Linked DNA regions of Collimonas fungivorans. The protein of the gene in region 2 interacts with the protein of the main gene of each other region in a pairwise test. Links are inferred from orthologs where the notes say so. Each region holds a gene or a part of one and is shown on either strand. Other genes may lie near its edges.

Region 1 (2,969 bases), 420 kb from region 2 along the record:
TCGGCAATCAGGCGCCGCAGCCACACCACGTCCGGCGCCACATGCGAGCGCGCATGCCACAGCATGTAGAAACGCATCTTCGGCATGTCGAACGGCAGCGTAAACATGCCTATCGGCCAGTCTTCTATGATGTGTTCGGCAAACTGGCGGCCGGTGGTGAAAATCAGGTCCGATTTTGCCAGCACATGCGGCACCAGCGCGAAATACGGAATCGTTACCTGCACGTTGCGCTTCAGGCCTTGCTCGGCCAAGGCGACGTCGATGCCGCTGCGATGCCCTTCAATATAAGGCGTCGGCGCCAGGTGCGGCATTTCGAGATAGTACTTGAGGGTCAAGCCCTTCTTCGCCACCGGGTGGTCGCGATGCATCATGCACACCACATCGTCATCGAACAGTTGCGCCAGGTGCAAATGCTCCGGCGGATCTGGCCAGTTGCCGATCACCAGGTCGAAGCGGCCGTTTTCCAGCGCACTGGCGTAGTCCAGGTTGGCGTCCAGCGCGTGCACCATCAGGCTGGCGCCAGGGGCGCGCCGCCGCAGCTGCTCGATGATGGAGGGAATCAGCAGCATGTTCAGGTAATCCGGCGTGGCGATATGAAATACCCGCGCCGTGCTGTCGGCCTCAAACGCCGCTACCGGCGCCGCGATTTTTTCTATCACTTCCAGGCCCTGCTTCGCCAGCGCCAGCAACTCCTGGCCGCGTTCGGTAGGCACCATGCCGGTCTTGCCGCGCACCAGGATGGCGTCGCCGGTCAGCTCGCGCAGGCGCTTGAGCGTATTGCTGATGGTCGGCTGCGATTGTCCCAGCTTGATGGCGGTGCGCGATACGCTTTTTTCCACCAGCAAGGTGTGCAAAACGCGCAGCAGATAGGTATCGAGGTGATGGTTGGTACGCGATGTCATGGGCGGCGCTAGAATTAGTATAGGAGTGCGAACGTTTAGACAAAAATGCGCAAGAAAATTGCACAATAAACCCCACTAGCATAACGGATATGCATAAGCATGGGTAGCCATCGCCTGAGCACGACAGGCGCTACCTCAGGTATCGAATCGTATCAAGTTTTCCATAGGGAAATTACGGTAAAAACAGCCATCGTTAGACGACCGGTCTAATTTTGAATTAGAATAGCTGAATCATGAGAGAAAAATACGACACCACCAAGCGCCACATCCTGGACGCCGGACAAAAGATCATCGCCGTCAAAGGCTTTTCCGGCGTCGGCCTCAGCGAAATCCTGAGCGCCGCGGCGATACCTAAGGGTTCCTTCTACCACTACTTCGGATCGAAGGAACAATACGGCCGAGCCCTGATGGAGCAGTACGTCGACAACTACCTGCAGGCGATGGATGAAGTCTTGCAGATTACGGTGCAACCGGCGCAGGAACCGGCCCGCGAACGGTTGCTGCGTTACTGGGGCCACTGGCTCGACACCCAGTCCGGTGCGGAAGCCATGGACAAATGCCTGGTGGTCAAGCTCAGCGCCGAAGTCTCCGACCTGTCGGATGACATGCGCCTGGCCTTGTGCGAAGGCACGACGCAGGTAATGGCGCGCCTGGCCGATTGCATCGCAGAAGGCATCGCGGACGGCTCGCTGCGGATCGAACTGGAACCGCAGAAAACCGCGCAGATGCTTTACCAGCTGTGGCTGGGCGCCAGCCTGCTGGCAAAACTCCAGCGCGATCGCAGCGCACTCGAAAGCGCCATGGACGTCACCCTCAACATCCTGGCGCCGCCCCCAAACTAAAGCACAACTGAAGCACAACACAGTTCGCACATTTTTTACCACTCCGCCGACGAGCGGATCACTTCCCAAGGAAACCCCATGCTGAATTTTGAATTCTACAATCCCACCAAGATCGTCTTCGGACGCGACACCATCGCCAAACTGGCCGACCTGGTTCCCCATGATGCCCGCGTGCTGATCCTGTACGGCGGCGCCAGCGCCCAGAAAACCGGCACCCTGGACGAAGTCAAGGCAGCGCTAGGCAAACGTGAAATCCACGAGTTCGCCGGCATCGAACCCAACCCAAGTTACGAAACGCTGATGCAGGCAGTCGAGCAAGTCCGCGCGCAAAAGATCGATTTCCTGCTGGCGGTAGGCGGCGGCTCGGTCATCGACGGCGCCAAGTTCGTCGCCGCGGCGGCGAATTTTGAAGGCGAAGCCTGGGATATCGCCGTCAAGCGCGGTACCAACATTACCAGCGCCCTGCCCTTCGGCAGTGTGCTGACCTTGCCGGCGACCGGCTCGGAAATGAACAACGGCGGCGTCGTCACCCGCAAATCGATACAAGCCAAGCTGGCCTTCCACAGCCCGCTGGTGTTCCCGCAATTCTCCATCCTCGATCCGATCAAGACCTTCACCTTGCCGCCGCGGCAGATTGCCAACGGCGTGGTCGACGCTTTCGTACACACCGTTGAGCAGTACCTGACTTACCCGGTGCAAGGCCAGGTGCAGGACCGTTTCGCCGAAGGCTTGCTGCTGAGCCTGATCGAAACCGGACCAAAAGTGCTGGCCGAACCCAACGACTACGACGCCCGCGCCAACCTGATGTGGGTAGCCACCTTGGCGCTCAACGGCCTGATCGGCGCCGGCGTGCCGCAGGACTGGGCCACCCATATGCTGGGCCATGAATTGACCGCCCAATACGATATCGACCATGCGCGCACGCTGGCGATCGTACTGCCGTCGTTGCTGTCGGTGCGCCGCAACAGCAAGCGCGCCAAGCTGCTGCAGTATGCCGAGCGCGTCTGGCAGATCACCGAAGGCAGCGAAGATGCGCGCATCGACCTGGCAATCCAGCGCACCCGCGACTTCTTCGAAAGCCTGGGCATCAAGACCCGCCTGGCGGATTATGAACTGGGCCAGGACGCGGTCGAAACCGTGCTCGGGCAGCTGGACAAGCATGGCATGACGGCGTTGGGCGAACATCAGGACCATACCCTGGCTGTCAGCCGCACCATTCTCGAAG
Region 2 (15,877 bases):
TTCCAGCAACAACAATATGCTTTCGACATCATCCTGATGCTCGATCATCACATGCGTCGCCAGGCGCAATATACGGTTGGTCAGCGAATAGTTCTGCACCGCATTGATCATGAAGACTTCATTCGGCACCACCGTATCGATGCCGTCCAGTCCCTGCAGCACGGTATAGCGGCTATTGATCTGCACCACCTTGCCGTAAAACGTGCTGACCCCGACCATATCGCCGATCGCCAGGCTGCGCTCCAGCAAAATCACGAAACCCGATACATAACTGCTGGCGATTTTCTGCAAACCAAGCCCCAGCGCCACACCCAGCGCGCCACCGAAGACCGACAGCACGGTCAGGTCGATGCCGACCAGCGACAGGCTGAGCAAGACCGCCACCAGGATCAGGAAAGCGCGCGCCATGCGCGCCACCACAGTGCGCACCGATGAATGCACGGTGTTGACGCGCATCAGGCGCTCTTCCAGCGCGGCGCCGGCCCACAAGGCAATCACCAGCGTCACCAGCACCGAAACCAGCGCCTGCATGACAGCCAGCAGCGACACCTTGTAGCGGCCGATAGGCAGCACCGTGCTGTCCAGGTAGTCGAACAGGTCCGGCCACCAGCCGGTGATGTACAGCAGCAGGCCGATCCAGACCAGCACGCCGAAACTCTTTTCAAACAGCAGCAGGAAAGTGCCGACGCCGCTGTTGCGCGCGAATACCCGGCGCAATACGTAAAACACGAAACGCATCAGCGCCAACGACGCCACCAGCGGAATCATCAGCCGCATCACATTCACCGGCTGCTGCCATTTCTGCAGGGCCAGCTTGACCAGTATCAGCAACAGCAAGGTAATGATAGGAGTCAGCACCTTGGAAAAACTGCCCAGCCCGATCTGCATCGCCTGCGGCTGCACCGTACTGACGCTGAAAGAACGGCGCAACAGGCGCGCCAGCAGCCAGCCCAGGCCTACGCATAACAGCAGCAAGCCGACCTGCGCCGGCAAACCCGGTGCGCGCAGGTTGTTCAGCAAATCATTGAGCAGGTCAGTGAAGATATCTGGCATTGTTTTTCTTACGGCGATTCTTACAGCGCTTCTTACGGCGCAACGTCCTCGCGCTTATCCTTGTCAGGCGAGCCGCCTGCTGCTTTGCGCACGAATACCGCGGCAAAAAAACCATCGGTCTGGTGCTGGTGCGGCAGCAGTTTGAGATAATCGCCCATCTCCAGTTCAATCTTTTGCTCGGCCAACACGTCTTTCATCGGCAGCAGCGAAAAATCTTCGTGGCTGGCCAGGAACTGCGCGGCAATCGCTTCGTTTTCTTCATCCAGCAAGCTGCAGGTGCCGTACACCAGACGGCCGCCGGACTTGACCAGCCGCGCAGCGCTGGACAGGATCGCGATCTGCTTGACGTTCATCTCGGCGATCGCTTCCGGCGTCTGCCGCCATTTGACGTCCGGATTGCGGCGCAGCGTGCCGAGGCCGCTGCATGGTGCATCGACCAGCACGCGGTCGATCTTGCCGGCCAGGCGTTTGACCTTGCCGTCGTTTTCGTGCGCAATCAGGACCGGATGGATGTTCGATAAACCGCTGCGCGCCATGCGCGGCTTGAGTTTCGCCAGGCGCTTCTCGGAGACGTCGAATGCGTACAGGCGGCCGGTATTGCGCATGGTGGCGCCCAGGGCCAGCGTCTTGCCGCCGGCGCCGGCGCAGAAATCGACCACCATCTCGCCGCGCTTGGCGCCGACGATCTGCGCCAGCAACTGGCTGCCTTCGTCCTGTACTTCGATCGCGCCGCTCTTGAACAGCGGCAGGTTTTGCAGGGTCGGTTTCTTGATGACGCGCAAACCCAGCGGCGCATACGGAGTCGGCTCGCACAGGATAGGCGCTTCAGCCAGGGCGGTAATGACTTCTTCGCGGTTGGCCTTGAGCGAATTGACACGCAGGTCGAGCGGCGCCGGCTGGTTCATCGCATGCGCCAGCTGCAAAGTGGCTGCTTCACCGTCGCGCGCCACCAGCTTGTCGAACAGCCATTGCGGCAGGTTGGAACGCATCAGCGGCGGCATCAGGTTGCGGTCGATTTCGGCGACCCGTTTCAGCCATTCGGTTTCTTCGTCCGACAAGCCGCCCAGCGACTCGATGCTGACCGCGTCGGCCAGGCCCAGCAGCGTCATGCGGCGCATGGTCGGGCCGTTGCCGGATTCGGCAAAGCTGGTGTAGATCGCCTTGTTGCGCAGCAACCCGTATACTGCTTCGGCCACCACGCCGCGTTCGCGCGAACCCAGCTTTGGATGATCGCGGAAATAACGCGACAAGGTACCGTCGGCAGGACCGGTGAAACGTAGAATTTCGCGCAAAACTTCTTCGGTGTGACCGACGATCGCGGGAGGCAATCTCATAATGAATCTTTCATAAAAATCTTTTTAATCTGTTGATGGTGCCGGGGCCAGCCAAACGACTGTCTTAGCGTTCGTGCTGAGCCGCATTGTTATGCACTCGGCCATCCTCGATGCTCAAGCGATTTTCGACAAACCAGCGCACTGCGCGCGGGTATAGCTGATGCTCTTCGATCAGCACGCGCTGCTCCAGCGACTGTTCGGTATCGTCCTCCAGCACCGGCACCGCGACCTGCGCCACGATCGGACCGTGATCCAGCGTCGGCGTGACGAAATGCACGGTCACGCCATGCACCTTGACGCCGGCCTGCAGCGCCTGCCGATGGGTCGCCATGCCGGTAAAGCTCGGCAGCAGCGAAGGATGGATATTCATCATGCGGCCGGCGTAATGTTCGACAAACGGCGCGGTCAAGATCCGCATGAAACCTGCCAGCACCACCAAGTCGGGCGCAAATCCATCGATCACTACGCGTAAGGCGGCGTCGAACTGTTCACGGTCAGGATAGTCTTTATTCGCTACCACTGCCGTTGGAATGCCTTGGGCAGCAGCAAATTTCAAACCCTCGGCATCGGCCCGGTTGCTGACAATCGCGGCGATTCTGGCAGGCCATTGTTCGGTTTGAGCGGCGCGGACGATGGCTTGCATGTTGCTGCCACGCCCGGAAATCAGGATAACAATGCTTCTCATGGCGCGCATTGTACCCGTTGCAATGCCGTTTTTGATTAAAAACAGCGGTAATTTTGATTAAGACATTGTTACTGGAATGAATAAAAAACGCGGAAAGCTACTTTCTTGTCGGCCCAGAAATCGGCGCTGTCGCGGAATACGTCAAGCAGGGTTTCCCGTGCTTCCTTGTCAAACTTGGGGGTATTCGGCAGTTGTTCGATCACCACAATAAACCCCGGCTGCGGGCCGGATTTGTGGGCCAGGTCGGTCAGGCAATCGGCCAGGGCGTCGAAATTCTTGCCGAAATGCTTGGGAAAATGAAAGGCGTGGGCAATATTCGCCAGTACTTGCTGTTTAGTCGTTGCTTCCGCGCAATAGGCATACAGGAAATGCTGCCCCAGGCGGTTGGCTTCCGCCTGCAGGTCGGTCACACGGAAGGCGCGGATGGACTGCACTACATTTGGCGGTACGGTTTTAAACAAACTCATTTTTCCCTCAGCTAGAGCAATGATGATGGATTGCTGTTGTTGTATCTCATTCACTCTTCTCGGTCACTCCTGGATGCGCCTGAATGTTTGATAATGATTATCAGTGTAGTAATACTCACCCGAAGTCTGCGGATTGCCGCCAGCGATGATCCGGCGTGCGCCGCGGTTGCGCGCGCGCGGGGTTTTCACCGTGAATTCATGGTAATACCCGCGCCGCTGCCTGGGCAGCATCCCTTCATAATTGCCGAATACCACGCCATCCTTGGCATACGGGAACGGCCCGCCTTGCTTGATCAATACCAGCGTCGCCTGCGCTTCCTGCGGCAACTGGGCCAACGGAACCACATCCTGCGACAGGGATTCCCTAGCAAATACTTGAAAAGACAACAACAAACCGAGCAGCAGCAAGACTCCGTTGCGTGCGATTGCAACAGCGGTTGCAACAACGGTATCAGCCGCGAAATCGGAACTTAGACCAGGGAAATGGCGCCGGGTTGCGTGGCTTTTCATAAATTTAATATTTTATGGTTCTGATACCGTAGGGTAACGTGTTGATGAAAACGAATCAACCCGTATCCTTGCCCTGGCAGCAAGTGTTGCAATATTTGACAATATTTACCAATCACAAGTTCGCAGTTTTTTGCTGCGCGTCCGGGCTGGGGCCGAAGAAAGCAGCTACTTCGTCCCGGCGCGCCAGCGTATCTTTCTGGCCCATGCGTATCAGCTCGCGGGTATAACCCGACTCGAACAGCAGGTAAGATGCGAGGCCGCCGCCGCGCGCATCCTTGGCGCCAAGGCCGCCGAGCAAAGTGCGGATCGGCATCGGTAAGCTGCCGAAGTGCTTGGTAGCAATATCGTCGATTTGTTCCGACGGCGAAATGATCAGCATTTCCACCGGTTTCAGCGGCGTGCGCTGGCGCTGTTCTTCGGTCAGGAAAGAAAGCGTATGGTTGATGCGTTCCAGCCGTTCGATATCCACCGCCAGCCCGTCCAGGAAAATGCTGGACAAGGCATGGCTGGCGATCTGCGCCAGGCTGGGATAACGGGCAAACACCGGGGCATCGGTCGGCGCTTCCTGGCGGCGCCCCGCTCCCACCACCAGCACTTTGCTGGCGCCCAGGTGGATCGCCGGAGAAATCGGCGCCAATTGCCGCATCGAGCCGTCGCCGAAATATTCGCGGCGGCCGTCGCAGTAGATCGGGATCGCCGGGAAGATGAAAGGAATCGCCGACGACGCCAGCAAATGGCCGACATTGATCTGGTCCCTGACCGCGCGCCGCTGGCTGCGGGTCCAGCCCTGGATTTCGATGGCGCTCTGGTAAAACGTGATGTGCTGGCCGCCGCTGTATGAGGAAGCGGTGATCGCCAGCGCCTCGAGGCTGCCGTTGACCAGGGCCGCATCCAGTCGCTCCAGGTCCAGCAGCCGGTGCAGCAAGGTAATCAGCGGCGTATTGTCGAGCAGCGAATTGGGCGGATGCGCATGCCATTTGCGCAGCAGCCAGCCGAACGACAGCAGCGACAGCCAGCGCGCGCCCGAACGCAGCACGCCGAGCGAATCGGCGCGATACACCTGCTCTACGGTGAAGTGCTCCCAGACATCCATCAGTTTTTGCACGCCCTGGCCGAAGTTCTCGACCCGGCACGCCAGCGCCGTAGCGTTGATGGCGCCGGCAGAGGTGCCGCAAATGATGGCGAAGGGATTCTGTTCCGGCGCCCAGCCATGCTCGCGCAAGATCGACGCCACCGCATCCATCACGCCGACCTGGTAAGCCGCACGGGCGCCGCCGCCGGTCAGGATGAGGCCTGTTTTGTGTTTTGTCTCCATGGATATAAAGAGTAACAGGGAGAGGAAATTCGTGTAGAACGCTGCTGAAAAAAAGGGAGCGGCAGGCCGCGCCTGCCGCTCCCTCGCTCTTCGCCAAACGGCTAGTGGACGCTGACTTCGACCCGCCGCGCCTGGGCGTTGTCGCCGCTGCCGGTCGTCACCTGGGGTTTTTCCAACACGATGGCGTCTTCCGCCACCCCGGCGATCAGCAGGATCGCTTTCACGCTCTTGGCGCGTTCCTTGGAAATTTCCTCATTCTTGGCCGGATCGCCGGTGGTGTCGTGGAAACCGCTGATCACGATCTTGGAGCCGGCCTTGGCTTTCGCCGCGTCGACCACGGCCGCCAGTTTTTCAGCGGTATCGCCTGGCGCATCGGCCTTGCCGGATTCAAAATAGATGACAGTCGCGGGCGAAGACGCCGGAGCTGCTGCCGGCGCAGTGGTTGCGGCAGCGCCGTTGTTGACCACGATCTCGGTCGCCGTGGCAGTCACCGGCACAGGCACCAGCACCACCTCGCGGCCTGCCGCCGCCTGCTGCATGCCGGAAGCCGGCAGCAAGGGCACCAGCAGCAAAGCCACGATATTGATGATCTTGATCAGCGGATTGACAGCCGGCCCCGCGGTATCCTTGTAGGGGTCGCCGACGGTGTCGCCGGTCACCGCCGCCTTGTGCGCTTCCGAACCCTTGCCGCCATGGTTGCCGTCTTCAATATATTTCTTGGCGTTGTCCCAGGCGCCGCCGCCGGTGGTCATCGAAATCGCCACGAACAAACCGGTCACGATGGTCCCCATCAACAAGCCGCCCAAGGCCGCCGGTCCAAGCAGCAGGCCGACCACGATCGGCACCACCACCGGCAGCAGCGACGGCACGATCATTTCCTTGATGGCCGATGAAGTCAGCATGTCGACCGCCTTGTCGTACTCCGGCTTGCCGGTGCCATCCATGATGCCTTTGATGTCGCGGAACTGACGGCGTACTTCGACCACTACCGCACCGGCAGCGCGGCCGACTGCTTCCATCGCCATCGCGCCGAACAGGTAGGGAATCAGGCCGCCGATGAACAGGCCGACGATCACCAGCGGGTTCGACAAATCGAACACCGTGCTTTTGCCGACCGAATCGAGAGCATGGGTGTAGTCGGCGAACAGCACCAGCGCCGCCAGGCCGGCCGAACCGATGGCGTAACCCTTGGTGACTGCCTTGGTGGTGTTGCCGACCGCATCCAGCGGATCGGTGATCGCTCGCACCGAATCAGGCAGGCCCGACATCTCGGCGATGCCGCCGGCGTTGTCGGTGATCGGACCATAGGCGTCCAGCGCGACAATGATGCCGGCCATCGACAGCATGGCGGTAGCCGCAATCGCAATGCCGTACAAGCCGCCCAGCCAGTAAGAGGCGAGGATGGCGACGCATACCGCCAGCACCGGATACGCGGTCGACTTCATCGAAACGCCGAGGCCGGCGATGATGTTGGTGCCGTGGCCGGTAGTGGAAGCTTGCGCAATATGCCGCACCGGCTTGAAATCGGTGCCGGTGTAATACTCGGTGATGTAGACCATCAGGCCGGTCAGCACGATGCCGATCACGGCCGAACCCATCATCGGCACCCGCATCGGTTCAGGCAGGATCAGCCAGGTCACCACGACAAAGCCGATCAGGCTCAGGATCGCCGCCCACCACAAGCCGGTGTACAAGGCCGACATGATTTTCTTGCCCGGCTTGGCCTTGACCATGGAACAGCCGACGATGGAAGCCAGGATAGACACGCCGCCCAGGGCCAGCGGATACAGCACCGCCTGCAGCTCGGCGCCGTGGATCAGCAAGGAACCCAGCAGCATGGTGGCGATCAACGTCACCACATAGGTTTCGAACAGGTCGGCCGCCATGCCGGCGCAGTCGCCGACATTGTCGCCGACGTTATCGGCGATCACCGCCGGATTGCGCGGATCGTCCTCCGGGATGCCGGCTTCCACCTTGCCCACCAGGTCGGCGCCGACGTCGGCGCCCTTGGTGAAAATGCCGCCGCCGAGACGCGCGAAAATCGAAATCAGGGAGGCGCCGAACGCCAGTCCGATCAAGGGCCGGATGATGTCATGCAGAGAGAGTCCGGAAGGCCCGGCGAACGCCAGGAGCCACAGGAAGAATAGAGTCACGCCGAGCAGCCCCAGCCCGACCACCAGCATGCCGGTAATGGCGCCGCCGCGGAAAGCAACGTCGAGCGCCGGCCCCATGCCCTTGGTCGCAGCCTGCGCCGTGCGCACGTTGGCGCGCACCGAGACATTCATGCCTATGAAGCCGCACGCTCCCGACAGCACCGCGCCGACCAGGAAACCGGCTGCTGTCACCAGGCCCAGCCCAGGCAGTATCGCGATAATGATGAACAGCACCACGCCGACGATGGCGATGGTGCGGTACTGGCGCGCCAGGTAGGCCGCCGCTCCCTGCTGGATTGCGGCGGCGATTTCCTGCATGCGTGCGTTTCCAGGATCCTGCTTCAATATCCAGCTGCGCGAGACTAGCCCATAGATGACGGCAATGATGCCGCAAGCGACGGCAAACCATAGACTTAATGCCATGTTGACTCCTCCAGTTTTTGTTACGGCTTCACGACAAAGTAAGACAACTACACCATTTCACCTGCGGCCATGTTTCCCAAATGGGTGGCTGCCGGCCAATACTGCGTAATGCATTTCTTTTCGCTGCCCTTTTATTTTCGGAGAGGCGCCTGGGCTGGTTTGCGGCTGATAGATCCCTGATGAATTCTAAATTATTTTGTTGATCAAAAGAAAAAGCGGACCGAAGTCCGCTTTTCTTTATGCTTCCAACGCAGCAAACGCGCTGTCGCGTATTTGCTCAACCGGACCGACGCCGGCGATCTTGCGGTATTTGGGAGCACCCGGCAGGCCGGCCTTGGCCCAGTCGCCGTAGTAATTGACCAGCACCTCGGTCTGTTCGTGATACACCGACAGCCGCTTCTTGACGGTTTCTTCCTTGTCGTCGTCGCGCTGGATCAGGTCTTCTCCGGTGATGTCGTCCTTGCCTGCCACCTTGGGCGGATTGAACTTGGCATGGTAGGTGCGGCCGGACGACAGATGCACGCGGCGGCCGCTCATGCGTTCGATGATGGCGCTGTCGGGAACGTCGATTTCCAGCACATAGTCGATCTTCACGCCGGCGTCCTTCATGGCGTCGGCCTGCGGAATGGTGCGCGGGAAACCGTCGAACAGGTAGCCGTTGGCGCAATCCGACTGCTTCAGCCGGTCCTTGACCAGGCCGATGATGATGTCGTCGGAGACCAGGCCGCCTGCGTCCATCACCTTCTTCGCTTCGATACCGAGCGGAGTGCCGGCCTTGACTGCTGCGCGCAACATGTCGCCGGTGGAAATCTGCGGAATGTTGAATTTCTCTTTAATGAAAGTCGCTTGCGTGCCTTTACCGGCACCAGGCGCTCCTAAAAGGATGAGGCGCATGTTAAAGTCCTAAGGTGAGTTTGTGAATTGATTGTGGCGACGGCGCACCCAAAGGTTGCTGGATTTGCTGCGACGTCTCCGATATGCTTTATTTACATCACGCTATCTTTGCATGAAACTTACCATACAATTTTACCAAACAGCCAGTCCGCGGCACTATTTCTGTTGGTTCAACGATAATTTCCAAGCACTTGCGCGACACTTTCGCTCTTTATAGAGCGCTGAAAAAACGTCTTACCCGCTCCAGGTCTTCCGGCGTATCCACGCCCACTGCCGGCGCCGCCGGCGCAATATGCACCGCAATCGGGTAACCGTGCCACAGCACCCGCAGCTGCTCCAGCGCCTCGATCTGTTCCAGCGGCGACACCGCCAGCGTCGGGTAGGTTTGCAAAAAACCATTGCTGTACGCGTACAGGCCGATATGGCGCAACGGCACATAGGCCGCCGGCAAATCCTGGCGCGGCGGTGCAAACGGCGGCGCAAAGCCGTCGCGGTGCCACGGAATCGTCGCCCGCGAAAAATACAGCGCGCGCCCGGCCTGGTTCAGGACCACCTTGACCACATTCGGATTGAAGGCATCGGCCGCCGAGTCGATCGCGTGCGCCGCGGTTGCCATCGGCACCTCGCCGCTGATCTGCGCCGCGGTAGCGGCGATCAGCTCAGGCTCGATCATCGGTTCGTCGCCCTGCACGTTCACCACCACGGCGTCCGTCGCCAGGCCCAGCGCCGCCGCCACTTCGGCAATGCGGTCGGTGCCGGACGGATGGTCGGCGCGCGTCAGGCGCGCGGCGATGCCGTGCCGGGCGCAGGCCGCCAGAATATCCGCATGATCGGTCGCCACGATGACCTGCGCCGCACCGGACAGTGCAGCACGCTCGGCGGTGCGCACGATCATCGGCTTGCCGCCGATATCGGCCAGCGGCTTGTTAGGCAGCCGGGTAGACGCCAGCCGCGCCGGGATGATGACGGTGAAAGGCTTGCTCACGCTCACGCTCACGATAAACGCCGCCTACGCCGCAGGAGTTGCAGCCGGCGCGGCCGGGCTGCTCAGGTCGCGCGCCTGGTCGGCCCACATGATAGGGATGCCGTCGCGCACCGGGTAAGCCAGCTTGTCGGCAGAGCAAATCAGTTCCTGGGCTTTTTTGTCGTAATGCAGCGGACCTTTGCAGATCGGGCAAACGAGGATGTCAAGCAGTCGGGTGTCCACGGAGCTTCTCCAGAATTTGATGTATTTGACGAGACAACACGGCGTCGATCTGCGCCGTCACCGGAACCACCCAGATGCGCGGATCGTTCCTGATGCTGTCTATTTGCCGACATTTTACTGCATCCTTTTCAGTTATCAGGATGATCTCGGCCTGGAGTGCTGCAAACGGGTTGTCGGAAAAATCATGATGATCAGGCAAAGCCAGCGCTTCGAAGCGCAATCCGGCCGCCGTCAGCATCGAAAAAAACCGCTGCGGATTGCCGATGCCGGCGGCGGCGGCAAGCCGCAAGCCCGGGTCTTGCAGGCTGGCCAGCGGCCTGGTCCGGCTCGGGTCGCCCAGCTGCTCGGCCTGCTCACCCACCAGCTGCATGCGGATCGCCGAGGCCGGCATGGCAGCCGGCATGGTTGCCGCATTCACCACGGTAAAGTCGCGGCGGCGGCTGGCCGGTTCGCGCAGCGGCCCGGCCGGCAGCAGCCAGCCGTTGCCGGCGCCGCGTGCGTCGAACAGCACGATTTCGATGTCGCGCTGCAAACGGTAGTGCTGCAGACCGTCGTCCGACAGGATCAGGTTGACTTCGGGGTGCGCCTGCAGCAGCGCTTCGGCGGCAGCCACCCGGTTGCGGCCCACTACCACTGGACATTGCGCGCGGGCGGCGATCAGCAAAGGCTCGTCGCCTGCTTCGGCCGCCAGCGATGCCGCATTTACATGTTGCACGGCTGGCTGGCCGTCGCCGGACTGCGCGGCATAACCGCGCGAGATCACGCCCGGCACGTAACCGGCCTGGCGCAGCGCCTGCACCAGCCAGATCGTCAGCGGCGTCTTGCCGGTGCCGCCGACAAAGATGTTGCCGACCACGATCACCGGCACCGGCAGGCGCGTGCTGGCCTGCCAGCCGGCCGCGTACAGACGGCGGCGCAGTGCCGCCACCAGCCCGAACAACAGCGACAGCGGCCATAGCAGACATGCCAGCAAACCGCGCCGCTGCCAGGCAGCGCTCAGGACCGATTCCAGCGAAGATTTATTTGTGGCCACTAGTCTGGGCAGCAAACGTGATCTTGTCGAAACCAGCCAGGCGCGCCGCTTCCAGTACATTGATCACGGTCTGGTGAGTAGCCATGGCATCGGCGTTGATGATCACCACAGGGTCGCCCTTGGCGCCGTCGGCCTGCACCGCATTCTTCAGGTCGAGCGCCAGCGATGCCGCATCCTTGGACGATACCTGGACATTGTTGACCGCGTACTGCCCTTGCGGACTGACAGCGACGTTGATCTCCTGCGGCTGCACCACTGCCTTGTCGGCGTCAGCCGTCGGCAAGGTGATTTGCAGCGCGGTGAATTTGCTGTAGCTGGTGGTCACCATCAGGAAAATGACGATTACCAGCAAGACGTCGATAAACGGAATCAGGTTGATTTCCGGGTCGTCGCGACCCTTGCCTTTGCGGAAGTTCATTTGCGTGCGCCGTGAACGGTATCGACAAATTTTACAGCCTGCTGCTCCATGTCAACCACGAAGCCATCGACCAGCGCGCGGAAATGGCGGTAGAAAATCAGCGCCGGCATGGCGATCGCCAGGCCGAAGCCGGTGTTGTACAAGGCTACCGAAATGCCGTGGCCCAGCTGCGCAGGGTCGGCGCCGGCGCCGTTGGTCGCGCCAAAGATTTCAATCATGCCGACCACGGTGCCGAACAAGCCCATCAGCGGCGCCAGCGAGGCAATCGTGCCGAGCGTAGTCAGGAACCGCTCCAGTTCATGGGCGGTAGCCTGGCCAGCTTCTTCGATCGACTCTTTCATCAGGTCGCGCGGCGCATCGACGTTGCGCAGGCCGGCAGCCAGCACCCGGCCCAGCGGCGAATTGGTTTCCAGGTTGGTCAGGACTTCCTTATTGACCTTGCCGTTGTGATAAACCCGTATCACTTCCTGCAGCAGCTGCGGCGGCAGGATGCGCGGCCGGCGCAGGTAAACCAGACGTTCGATAATCAATGCGGTGGCAATGATGGAGGCAATCAGCAACAGCCAGATCGGCCAGCCCGCAGCTTGAATAATGGCAAACAAAAGAAACTCCTTGGTGAAATCGCATTCAATATCGGCAAATGCGGATGAGGGGTTCATCAGCATGGATGCAGAATGTAACTTGTTGAAGGCTTGTGAGCAAGGGCGACAAGCGTTGCGGGACGGAAATTTTTACGCTTAATTTGACCGCGGCTAAGCGACACTGCAAGTTCCACACATTTTATGTGAACAAGATTGTGGACAAGTGCCGGACTCGGATGCGAAGTCCATGATTTCAAAGGATTTTTTTGCGCTGCTTGAAAAACGTGCAAATTTTATCCATCCGCCTTGGCGAAACGGCCGGCCTCCGCAAGAAAATGTTGCACGGCCGGCAGCGTGTCCGTCTGCCGGCACACCAAGGTCAACGGCGCGCTGAATCCGCCGCCGCTTTCAAGCAGGCGGCAATACGCCACCTGGTCGGTGTGGAAGCCATTCATGGATGCCGGCACAACGGAAATACCAACACCTGAGGCAACCAGGCAGATATTGGTCAGCATGCGGTCGACTTCGACAGCGATCTTGGGCGAGAATCCGGCGCGCACGCAGGCATCGATAAAATTGGAATACATGCCGGTAGCTCCCGGGTTGCGGACCATGATGAACTGTTCGTCGCGCAATGACTTCAGGGAAATTGCCGGCATGCCCTTTTTTGGCCGCTTTTGCAAAAGCGCATGTCCGACGGGCAGGACCAGCAGCATTTCTTCGTCAAGCAGACGGTGGAACGCCAAACCGGGAGGACGGCTGACCGGCATGCGCAGGAAGCCGAGGTCAAGCTTTCCCGAGGCGATCGCGCTGGTCAGTTCCGCCGCATTGCCTTCGCTGAATTTGACGGCGACGCCGGGCTTTGCCGCGCGGTGCGCCCGCAGGATCTCTGGGATCAAGGGATGCGCCGCAGCCGAGCTGGTGAACCCTACCGAAATGATGCCTTCGATCCCGCTTGCCGCACGCACCGCACGCTGCGCGCCCTGGGCGACATTTGCCAGGATAGCCTTCGCCTCGTGCAAAAACACCTCGCCGCCGATGCTGAGGTCGACGCCTTTCGGATGCCGGTGGAACAGCGCAAATCCCAATTCGGTCTCCAGCATGCGGATCTGCTGGCTGAGCGGGGGCTGCTGCATGTTCAACCGTTTCGCCGCACGCGTGAAATTCCCCTCCTCGGCAACAATCACAAAATAACGCAAATGCCTCAATTCCATGATGCCCTCAATGCACTACAGCGATACATATAAAGTATGGAGATGCCGTTTTTATTATATTTTACATTGACCTGCCGCCCTCTTATTATCAGTGGCGTAATCACATCGGCAATTTCAACGGGACTTTGACATGGACAACATAAAACGGCGGACCTTGTTAGGAATGGGCGTGCTGGGAGCATCGGCGCTGATCGCCCCGCGCGTGCTTTACGCCGCATCCTCATCCGCGGAACAACATGAGATCCCGCTCTGGTCCAAACCGCCTGGAGGCAATGGCCCCGACGGACCGGAACGGACCAATGCCAAAGGCTCGGTCACCAACATCTCCCGTCCGCGCCTGGTGGTCTATCGTCCCGAACGGCCTGACGGCAGCGCTGTACTGGTGATTGCCGGCGGCGGTTATGGGCATATCGAACGAGGAAGCGAAAGCATCCCGGCAGCCCAGTGGCTGCAATCGCTTGGCGTCACCGTATTCGAACTGGTCTATCGTTTGCCCGGCGAAGGCTGGTCAAACATTGCGCCGTTCCAGGATGGCCAGCGCGCCATGCGCCTGATCCGGGCACTGGCGCCGAAATATGAACTGGCGACCAACCGCATCGGGATACTCGGCTTTTCCGCCGGCGGCCATCTGGCGGGAACCACGGCGGCAGAACCGGATGCCCGGCGCTACCAGGCCATCGATGCGGCCGATCAATTTTCCGCGCGCCCCGATTTCGCCGGATTGATCTATCCTGTGCTCACCTTCATGCCACCCTACGACAACACGCGTTCGCGCCGTGAAATCATCGGCAAAAACCCGGATCTTGCAGCCAGCGAAGAATTCTCGGTGGAACGGCACGTTACCAGCGGCATGCCGCCGACCTTCCTGGCGCAGGCTGCGGACGATCCGATTGCGCCGATCCAGAACAGCCTGCTGATGTTCAATGCGCTCAAGGCCGCGCAGATCCCGGCGGAAATGCATGTGTTCCAGGATGGCGGACATGGCTGGGGGCTGGGGAAACCGGATAGCCAGCCGCGTGCCTGGCCCGGCTTGTTCGAATCCTGGACTGCACATAACGGCTGGATAAAAAAAGCCTGACACCGGACCCGGCGCCTTCAATGCAGAGTTCCACACATATTATGTGAACAAGATTGTGGACAAGTACTTAACTCGAAACTTAAGCCGATGATTTGAAAGGTTTTTTTGGCGCTGCATGAAAAACGTGCAGTATCGTCGGACGCCACACCAGCAAAGTTCTCCACAGTTTTTGGGGATAACTTTGTGCACAAGCGCACTGGATTCACGAGAAGTCCTTGATTGGAAACGCCTTTTCACAACTGTTGGCGGCAGGTGCAAAGGCACCTCAAACAGCGGTTTACGGAGGGCGATGACGATTTCGACGGATCTTTTGTAGCCGCTTTGCCATGATCCCACCCATGGATATCCACAAGCCTCGGCTCATCCACAGTTACCCACAGAATTTGTGGATAAGCTTGTGCGCAAGCACACTGCAATCCGGGCAAGCCTTTGATTTGTTTCGCTTTTCCATTGATGATCAGCGACCGTGCTTTACAATGGCAAACTCCAGCAAATCACGCGCCAATAAAGAACCCCGGAAAGCCCGTATGAATTTCTCCAGCGACACCGACCTCCGTTCCAGCGGACCGCCAGTACTGACGGTTTCCGCCTTGAATCAAGCCGTGGCGCGTTTGCTGGAACGCAGCTTCCCGCTGGCCTGGGTGGCAGGCGAGATATCGAATTTCAAAAGCTACGCTTCCGGCCACTGGTACTTCACCTTGAAAGACGATACGGCGCAAGTGCGCGGCGTGATGTTCAAGGGCCGCGCCCAGCATGCAGGTTTCACCCCGCGCGACGGCGACAAGGTGGAAGTGCGGGCGCTGGTGACGCTGTACGCTGCGCGCGGCGACTACCAGCTCAACGTCGAAGCGATCCGGCGCGCCGGCGTCGGCAACCTGTACGAAGCGTTCTTGCGCCTGAAAGAAAAACTCAATGCGGAAGGCTTGTTCGATCCGGCCCGCAAACGGCCGCTGCCGCCATTCGCCCGCACCATAGGCATCGTCACCAGCCTGCAGGCGGCGGCGCTGCGCGATATCCTGAGCGCCCTGGCGCGGCGTGCGCCGCATGTGCGCGTGATCCTTTATCCGACCCCGGTCCAGGGCGACGGCGCGGCGGAGAAAATCGCGCGCGCCATCAATACCGCTGCCGCGCGCGCCGAATGCGATCTGCTGCTGGTGTGCCGCGGCGGCGGCAGCATCGAAGATTTATGGTCGTTCAATGACGAAGCGGTAGCGCGCGCCATCGTCGCCGCGCCCATGCCGGTGATTTCCGGGGTCGGCCATGAAACCGACTTCACGATTGCCGATTTTGCCGCCGACCTGCGCGCCGCCACCCCGACCGCCGCCGCCGAACTGGCGACAGTGCCACGCGCCGAATGGCTGGCGACGCTAGAGACGCATGCTGACGACCTGACCCGCGCCCTGCGCCGGCGGCTGGCTGAAACCAGCCAGACCCTGGATTGGCTGAGCCGGCGCCTGAGCAGCCCGGCCACCACCATCGCCCACGAGCGGGTCAAGCTGCAAAGCCTGCAAA

What was found.
Region 1: the proteins of kdsB (region 2) and CFter6_RS08865 interact in binary tests that used the Escherichia coli proteins (3 or more experiments, as listed by UniProt). The link is inferred for Collimonas fungivorans from one-to-one orthologs.

The regions. Positions count from the first base shown.
Region 1 is NZ_CP013232.1:2,065,910-2,068,878, reverse strand. Bases 167-2,939 are described here. They hold CFter6_RS08865 (TetR/AcrR family transcriptional regulator), read left to right. Parts: upstream 167-1,135; coding sequence 1,136-1,744; downstream 1,745-2,939. Other genes in these bases: CFter6_RS08860 (iron-containing alcohol dehydrogenase), read left to right, coding at 1,823-2,939; CFter6_RS08870 (LysR family transcriptional regulator), read right to left, coding at 167-902. In the rest of the region: more of CFter6_RS08870, read right to left, coding at 1-166; more of CFter6_RS08860, read left to right, coding at 2,940-2,969. UniProt on the Escherichia coli protein: Involved in response to both electrophiles and reactive chlorine species (RCS). Represses the transcription of the nemRA-gloA operon by binding to the NemR box.
Region 2 is NZ_CP013232.1:1,645,667-1,661,543, reverse strand. The notes cover bases 7,936-10,881. They hold kdsB (3-deoxy-manno-octulosonate cytidylyltransferase), read right to left. Parts: upstream 9,826-10,881; coding sequence 9,046-9,825; downstream 7,936-9,045. Other genes in these bases: lpxK (tetraacyldisaccharide 4'-kinase), read right to left, coding at 10,022-10,881; CFter6_RS07110 (Trm112 family protein), read right to left, coding at 9,844-10,041; adk (adenylate kinase), read right to left, coding at 8,178-8,834; CFter6_RS07125 (sodium-translocating pyrophosphatase), read right to left, coding at 7,936-7,940. Outside these bases: CFter6_RS07155 (mechanosensitive ion channel family protein), read right to left, coding at 1-1,053; CFter6_RS07150 (RsmB/NOP family class I SAM-dependent RNA methyltransferase), read right to left, coding at 1,086-2,387; purN (phosphoribosylglycinamide formyltransferase), read right to left, coding at 2,452-3,081; CFter6_RS07140 (barstar family protein), read right to left, coding at 3,141-3,539; CFter6_RS07135 (ribonuclease), read right to left, coding at 3,603-4,049; CFter6_RS07130 (patatin-like phospholipase family protein), read right to left, coding at 4,162-5,364; more of CFter6_RS07125, read right to left, coding at 5,466-7,935; more of lpxK, read right to left, coding at 10,882-11,074; CFter6_RS07100 (ExbD/TolR family protein), read right to left, coding at 11,061-11,492; CFter6_RS07095 (MotA/TolQ/ExbB proton channel family protein), read right to left, coding at 11,489-12,094; CFter6_RS07090 (LysR family transcriptional regulator), read right to left, coding at 12,367-13,287; CFter6_RS07085 (alpha/beta hydrolase), read left to right, coding at 13,418-14,365; xseA (exodeoxyribonuclease VII large subunit), read left to right, coding at 14,893-15,877. UniProt on the Escherichia coli protein: Activates KDO (a required 8-carbon sugar) for incorporation into bacterial lipopolysaccharide in Gram-negative bacteria.